DNA from 2 places in the Cellulosimicrobium funkei genome. Region 1 is predicted to be linked to the other one. Evidence: predicted binding sites of a transcription regulator. Region 1 holds the regulator's gene; the other holds the start of a gene.
The links. Region 1 encodes HspR, which represses chaperone genes until heat shock. Its sites were predicted from a motif close to AAGTTGAGTCNNNNNGACTCAACTT; they were not measured.
Positions count from the first base shown of each region.

Region 2: clpB (ATP-dependent chaperone ClpB) is a predicted target of HspR. The motif match lies at 1,054-1,078, and genes of this name have one in related genera.

Region 1 is NZ_FTMI01000002.1:679,165-682,571, reverse strand. Features, by position in the region: gene BXA05_RS07265 (hypothetical protein) at 158-955, shown strand; gene BXA05_RS07260 (DUF1540 domain-containing protein) at 1,063-1,371, opposite strand; gene BXA05_RS07255 (heat shock protein transcriptional repressor HspR) at 1,530-1,931, opposite strand; gene BXA05_RS07250 (DnaJ C-terminal domain-containing protein) at 2,074-3,063, opposite strand; gene grpE (nucleotide exchange factor GrpE) at 3,216-3,407, opposite strand, start outside.
Region 2 is NZ_FTMI01000001.1:544,507-547,913, reverse strand. Features, by position in the region: gene BXA05_RS20205 (LppM family (lipo)protein) at 1-835, opposite strand, end outside; gene clpB (ATP-dependent chaperone ClpB) at 1,133-3,407, shown strand, end outside.

The DNA.
Region 1 (3,407 bases):
CCGCCCCGAACCGAGGCTACGGTGGCCATAGTAGACGCCCGTCCATCTCACGGGCAGAGGGTTCCCGCCACCGGAACGGGAACGGCGACGCTTTCAGGCTTTCGTCCCCTTTCACCCGGGACGTGAGGTCCTGGAAACTCCTCGCGGTTCCCGCGTCATGGACGGCTCGCCCGCACGTCTCATCTACATGGACCACCTCCAGGGGTACGCCGTGCCCGCGACCGACGCCGTGCGCGAGCGGTGGCGGCGCGCGAGCGCCGACAGCGTCTGGCTACGGCCGGGCGACTGGTACCACCCTGCCGTCGACGCGCTCGTCGAGGCGTTGTGCGAGGAGCGGGACGCGACGCCCGCCGCCGAGCGGCTCGGCCGCGTCCGCGCGGAGGCCGGGGTGGGGATCGGCGAGGCCATCGACGACGTCGTCTGCCTGTACCGCGCCCACGACCGCGAGCCGGTCGTCGACCTGGTCCGCGGCGTGGCGGTCGGCTGGTCCGAGGGGTACGAGGCCAGCCCCGTGGCACCGGAGGTCCTGGACCCGGAGTCCGGCCTCGCGACGACCCAGTACCTGGTGCACCGGCTCCGCGAGACGTACGGCGCGGCCGAGCGCGCGGGCGTGGACGCGACCCAGACCCACGGGCTGCTCATCGTCGACGTCGCGCTCGACGACCTCACGGGGTGGCAGCGGTTCGCGCGCTCGGCGGCGATGGGCCGCGCGCTCACCCACACGTTCGGCGAGGGCCACCCCATGGCCTCGATCGGCAACGGGCTCTTCGTCGTGCTCGGCGAGCGGGACGCGGACGACGCCATGGTGCGCACCGTGCTCCGCCACAACATCGAGCGCACCGGTCTCGCGCTGGGCGTCACGGCCATCCTGCGCAGGCCGCCGCGCGTGTGGCTCGAACCGCTCCCCCGCACCCACACGGCGGCGGTCCAGCTCCTCGACACGCTCCAGCGCTGACACAGCGACGCCCCGTCCCACGCGGGCGAGCACGTGGTCCGGGGCGTCCGGGGGCGTCTGCGGCCGGCGGGTGACCGACCGCCCGCGAGCGAGGCGGCGACCGCGCGTCAGCGCGGCGTGAAGGTGAGGCAGTCGGCGCGGTCCTCGCCGGACGCGCCCGCCCCGACGCGGATCGACGGTGCGGAGCACTCGAGCGAGGCGTTGTGGACGCACTCCGTGCGCTGGCAGGCCCCGACGTGCGCGAGCACCTTCTCCAGCCCGCCCTTCGTGCCCAGCGGGATGAACGTGGCGCACTCGGCGTCGCCCGTGTGACCGGCGATCGTCACGGCGCCCGCGTGGCACCCGTGGTCGTGGTTGTAGCCGCAGCCGTCGATGGAACACTCGACGACCTGGGGCATCTCCGTGAGGCTGCTCATCGCGATCTCCTGTCTCCGAGGACCCGCCGTGGGTCGGTCTCCGCGTTCCACGGTATTCCCGGAATTCCTCGGTGTATAGCAAGGAAGGCCTTGCTAAGAAATGCAGGAATGCGCCGCAATTAGCGCACGGCATTCTTGCGGAAATGCCGCGCCGCAGGTCAGTTGTCGGTGCCGTCGGCCCGGGGCCGCCAGATGACGAGCGCGCGCGCCTCGCCGTGCTCGACGAGCGTCTCGCGCAGGGCCTCCTCGACCCCGCGCCGCACGCTGCGCCCACGCGGCACGACGACGACGTCGCCGCTCGCCGCGGCGGCGAACACGCGGCCGCCCGGCTCGACGCGCGCCGAGAGCGCCTCGATGCGCCGCTCGAGCCGCTCGACCTGGGACTCGAGGGCGAGGATCCGCTGGATGCCCGCGAGGTTGATGCCCTCGTCGTGGCTGAGGCGCTGCACCTCGAGCAGCTTCGCGACGTCGCGCAGCGAGTACCGCCGCCCCCGGCCCGCGGTGCGGCGCGGCACCACGAGGCCGAGGCGGTCGTACTGGCGCAGCGTCTGCGGGTGCATGCCCGCGAGCGCGGCGGCCTGCGAGATGACGAGGACGGGCGCGTCCTGGTCGACGTCGCTCGCGGGAGCGCGCCCGACGCCCCCCGCGTCCCCACCGATCGAGAGATGATGAGTTTCCTGCTGGGGCATCATGGTCGCCCCCTCACTCCGCGGCCTGGCGGACCAGGTCGGCGCGCACGTCCTGGCCGGCGGTCTCGGCGGCGAACGTCTCGACGGCCTCGCGCGCGGCCTTCGAGAGCTTCTGCGGCACGGCGACCTGGACCGTGACGAGCAGGTCGCCGGTCGACTTCGCGGTCTTCACGCCGCGGCCGCGAACGCGCAGCGTGCGCCCCGAGGGCGTGCCGGCCGGCACCTTGACCTTGACGGTCGAGCCGTCGAGCGTCGGCACGGCGATGGTGGCGCCGAGCGCGGCCTCGGGGAACGTCACCGGGACCGTGATCCGCAGGTTGTTCCCGTCGAGCGAGAACACCGGGTGCGGGGTGACGTGCACGGTGACGACGAGGTCGCCGTCGGGCCCGCCGGCCGTGCCGGGGCGGCCCTTGCCGCGCAGCCGGATCTTCTGGCCGTCGCGGACGCCCGGCGGGATGCGCGTCGTGACCGTGCGGCCGTCGACGGTGAACGTCACGGTAGACCCCTCGACCGCCTGCCGGAACGGCAGGGTCGTGGCCGCCGCGAGGTCGGCGCCCGCGCGGGGCCGGGGGCCGCCGAACTGCTGGCCCGCCCCGCCGCCGAACATCGAGCCGAGGATGTCCTCGAACCCGCCCGCGCCCTGGCCGCCGGTCGAGTAGCGGACCCGGGTCCCGCCCGGACCCCCGCCGCCGAACATGCCGCCGAAGACGTCCTCGAAGCCCGCTCCCCCGGCACCGCCGGGGCCCGCGGAGAAGCGCGCGCCCCCGCCCGCCATCGCCCGGATCGCGTCGTACTGCTCGCGCTCCTTGGGGTCCGACAGCACGGCGTACGCCTCGCCGATCTCCTTGAACTTGGCCTCGGCGCTCGCGTCACCCTGGTTCTGGTCGGGGTGGTACTTGCGGGCGAGCTTGCGGTAGGCCTTCTTGATCGCGGCGTCGTCGGCGTCCTTGGGGACGCCGAGCGCGGCGTAGAAGTCCTTCTCCATCCAGTCCTGTCCGGTCACGGCGCCTCCCTCCTGTCGGTGGTCGTGGTCCTGGTCCTTCGTTCCGTGGCTGCTGCCGGTGGTCTGCTGGTGGTGATCCTCGCGTGCCCGACGGCGGAGCGCACCTCCGCGCGGGAGGTGCACCCGCGCCGTCGGGCACGAGGAAGGGGTGGCTACTGCGGGCCGACGACCGAGACGCGCGCGGCGCGCACGACCCGCTCCCCGATCCGGTAGCCCGGCTCGATGACGAGGTTCACCGTGGTGGCGGTGGCCTCGGGGTCGGGCTGGTGCATGAGCGCCTCGTGGACGGTGGGGTCGAACTCGTCCCCGACCGCGCCGTAGCGCTCGATCCCGAACTTCTCGAG
Region 2 (3,407 bases), on a different contig from region 1:
GGTACGGCTGCTGGCCGGGGTACTGACCCTGCTGGCCGGGCTGGCCCGGGTACTGACCCGGCGCGCCGTAGACGCCCTGCTGGCCGGGCTGGCCGGGGTACCCGCCCTGCGGGAAGCCCGTGCCCTGGCCGTCCTGCGTGCCGGGCTTCGAGCGGAGCACGAGCCACAGCACGAGGCCGATGATGCCGAGCAGCACGAGGCCGCCGACCAGGAACCAGATCCACGCCGACGAGCCGGACCCGTCGGAGCTCTCGGCGTCGGGCGCGGTCGCGCCGTCGTCGGTGCCCTCGTCCGTGCCCTCGTCCGTCCCCGAGCCCGCGGAGCCGCCGGGCACGGCCGAGCCGCGCGCCGTCATCTCGTTGACCTCGCCGACCACCGGGGTCCACGTCACGGTGTTGCCGTCGACCTCGCCGTTGGACTCCGCCACCTCGCCGGGGAACGTGATGGCGATCTTGATGTCGAGGCCCTCCATCATCTGCCGCGACATCTCGTCGGTCGCCGCGTCGCCCGTGTCCGGGTTGAACTCCTCACCCGTCATGTCCATCGAGCCGCTCACGACGTACTCGTCGCCCTCGCGGGTGACGGAGATCGAGTCGGCGGCGCCGGTGTCGAGCTGCGCGATCGGCTGGTCGGCGTAGGTGATCTTGGTGCCGGTGTAGCCGTCCTGCGCGTACGGCTCCTGCGTCGCGCCTTCCGGCATCTCGGACTCCATCTCGGAGCCCATCTGGTCCCAGAGCTCCTGGGGGTCCGAGCCCATCGACTCGGCGACCTCGTCCGAGAACGCCATGACGACGCTGCCGTCGAACGTGTCGTCCTCGTTGAGGGTGATGGCCATGTCCATCCTCATGCACCCCGCGAGGAACAGTGCGAGGGTGGCGAAGAGGGCGCCGAGGCCGAGTCGTCTGCGCAAGGGTGAGGAGTTCACCCGCCCAGCATGTCTCGGATCGTCGCCCGGGGCGAGGGTCGATGCCGATTTGAGACGGAATGCGGCCGGACTTCATCCGCTCCGAGGGCGTGCGAGGACGGCGAGCGGTCGTCCGGGAGTGCCGAACGAAGTTGAGCGGAATACACTCAACTTAGGAGTCGTTCCACTGGTCAGACCAGATTTTCGAGGCATCACATCGGAGCACCTATGGAAACGAAGTTCACCACGATGTCGCAGCAGGCGATCGGCGAGGCGATCCAGACCGCGTCGGCCGCCGGCAACCCGCAGCTCGAGCCGACCCACCTCCTGGCCGCGCTGCTCACGCAGGAGGGCGGCGTCGCCGTCGGGCTCCTGGACGCCGTCGGCGCGGACAAGCAGGCCGTCGGGCAGAAGGTGCGCGCGGCGCTCGTCGCGCTGCCCACCGCGAGCGGCTCGGCCGTCGCGCAGCCGACGCCGTCGCGCGCCACGTCCGCGGCCCTCGACGCCGCCGCGAAGGAGGCCCAGGCGCTCGGCGACGAGTACGTCTCGACGGAGCACCTGCTCCTCGGCATCGCGGCCGGGTCGTCGCAGGCCGCGACGATCCTCCAGCAGGCCGGCGCGACCGCCGAGGCCTTGCGCTCCGCGCTGCCCGCCGTCCGCGGGAGCGCGCGCGTGACGAGCCCCAACCCGGAGGGCACCTACAAGGCGCTGGAGCAGTACGGGACCGACCTCACGGCGCGCGCCGCCGAGGGCAAGCTCGACCCCGTCATCGGTCGCGACTCCGAGATCCGGCGCGTCGTGCAGGTGCTCAGCCGCCGCACCAAGAACAACCCGGTGCTCATCGGCGAGCCGGGCGTCGGCAAGACCGCCGTCGTCGAGGGTCTCGCCCAGCGCATCGTCGCGGGCGACGTCCCGACCTCGCTCCAGGGGAAGCGCCTCGTGTCGCTCGACCTCGCGAGCATGGTCGCGGGCGCGAAGTACCGCGGCGAGTTCGAGGAGCGCCTCAAGGCCGTCCTGGAGGAGATCAAGTCCTCCGACGGCGAGGTCGTCACGTTCATCGACGAGCTGCACACGGTCGTCGGGGCGGGCGCGGGCGGCGAGGGCGCCATGGACGCGGGCAACATGCTCAAGCCGATGCTCGCGCGCGGCGAGCTGCGCCTCGTCGGCGCGACCACGCTCGACGAGTACCGCGAGTACATCGAGAAGGACCCGGCGCTCGAGCGCCGGTTCCAGCAGGTGTTCGTCGGCGAGCCCTCGGTGGAGGACACCGTCGCGATCCTGCGCGGGCTCAAGGAGCGGTACGAGGCGCACCACAAGGTGACGATCGCCGACTCCGCGCTCGTCGCCGCGGCGTCGCTCTCCGACCGGTACATCACCGGGCGCCAGCTCCCGGACAAGGCGATCGACCTCGTCGACGAGGCGGCGTCGCGCCTGCGCATGGAGCTCGACTCCTCGCCGATCGAGATCGACGAGCTGCAGCGCGCCGTCACGCGGCTCGAGATGGAGGAGGTCGTGCTGTCCGAGTCGACGGACCCCGCGTCGCTCGAACGGCTCGAGAAGCTGCGCGCCGACCTCGCGGACCGTCGCGAGGAGCTCGCCGCGCTCACCGCGCGGTGGGAGGCCGAGAAGGCGGGTCACAACCGCGTCGGCGACCTGCGCGCGAAGCTCGACGAGCTGCGCGTCCAGGTCGAGCGCGCGATCCGCGAGGGCGACCTCGAGACCGCGGGCCGGCTGCAGTACGGCGAGATCCCGCAGGTGCAGCGCGAGCTCGACGAGGCCGAGGCGGCCGAGCAGGCCGACGACGCGTTCGCCGCGTCCGGCCCCGAGGCCGCGCCGATGATCGCGGACAAGGTCGGCGCCGACGAGATCGCGGAGGTGGTGTCCGCGTGGACGGGCATCCCCGCCGGCCGCATGCTCCAGGGCGAGAGCGAGAAGCTCCTGCACATGGAGGAGGCCATCGGGGAGCGCCTCATCGGCCAGCAGGCCGCCGTCCGCTCCGTGTCCGACGCCGTCCGCCGCTCGCGCGCGGGCGTCGCCGACCCGGACCGCCCCACGGGCTCGTTCCTCTTCCTCGGCCCCACGGGCGTCGGCAAGACGGAGCTCGCGAAGTCGCTCGCCGACTTCCTCTTCGACGACGAGCGCGCCATGGTGCGCATCGACATGTCCGAGTACTCCGAGAAGCACTCGGTCGCCCGGCTCGTCGGCGCGCCCCCGGGGTACGTCGGCTACGAGGAGGGCGGCCAGCTCACCGAGGCCGTCCGGCGCCGGCCGTACTCGGTCGTGCTGCTCGACGAGGTCGAGAAGGCGCACCCCGAGGTCTTCGACATCCTGCTGCAGGTGCTCGACGACGGCCGTCTCACCGACGGCCAGGGCCGCACGGTCGACTTCCGCAACGTCATCCTCGTGCTGACGTCGAACCTCGGCTCGCAGTTCCTCGTCGACCCGATGCTCGACGACGCGGAGAAGCGCGAGGCCGTCATGAGCACGGTGCGGGCGTCCTTCA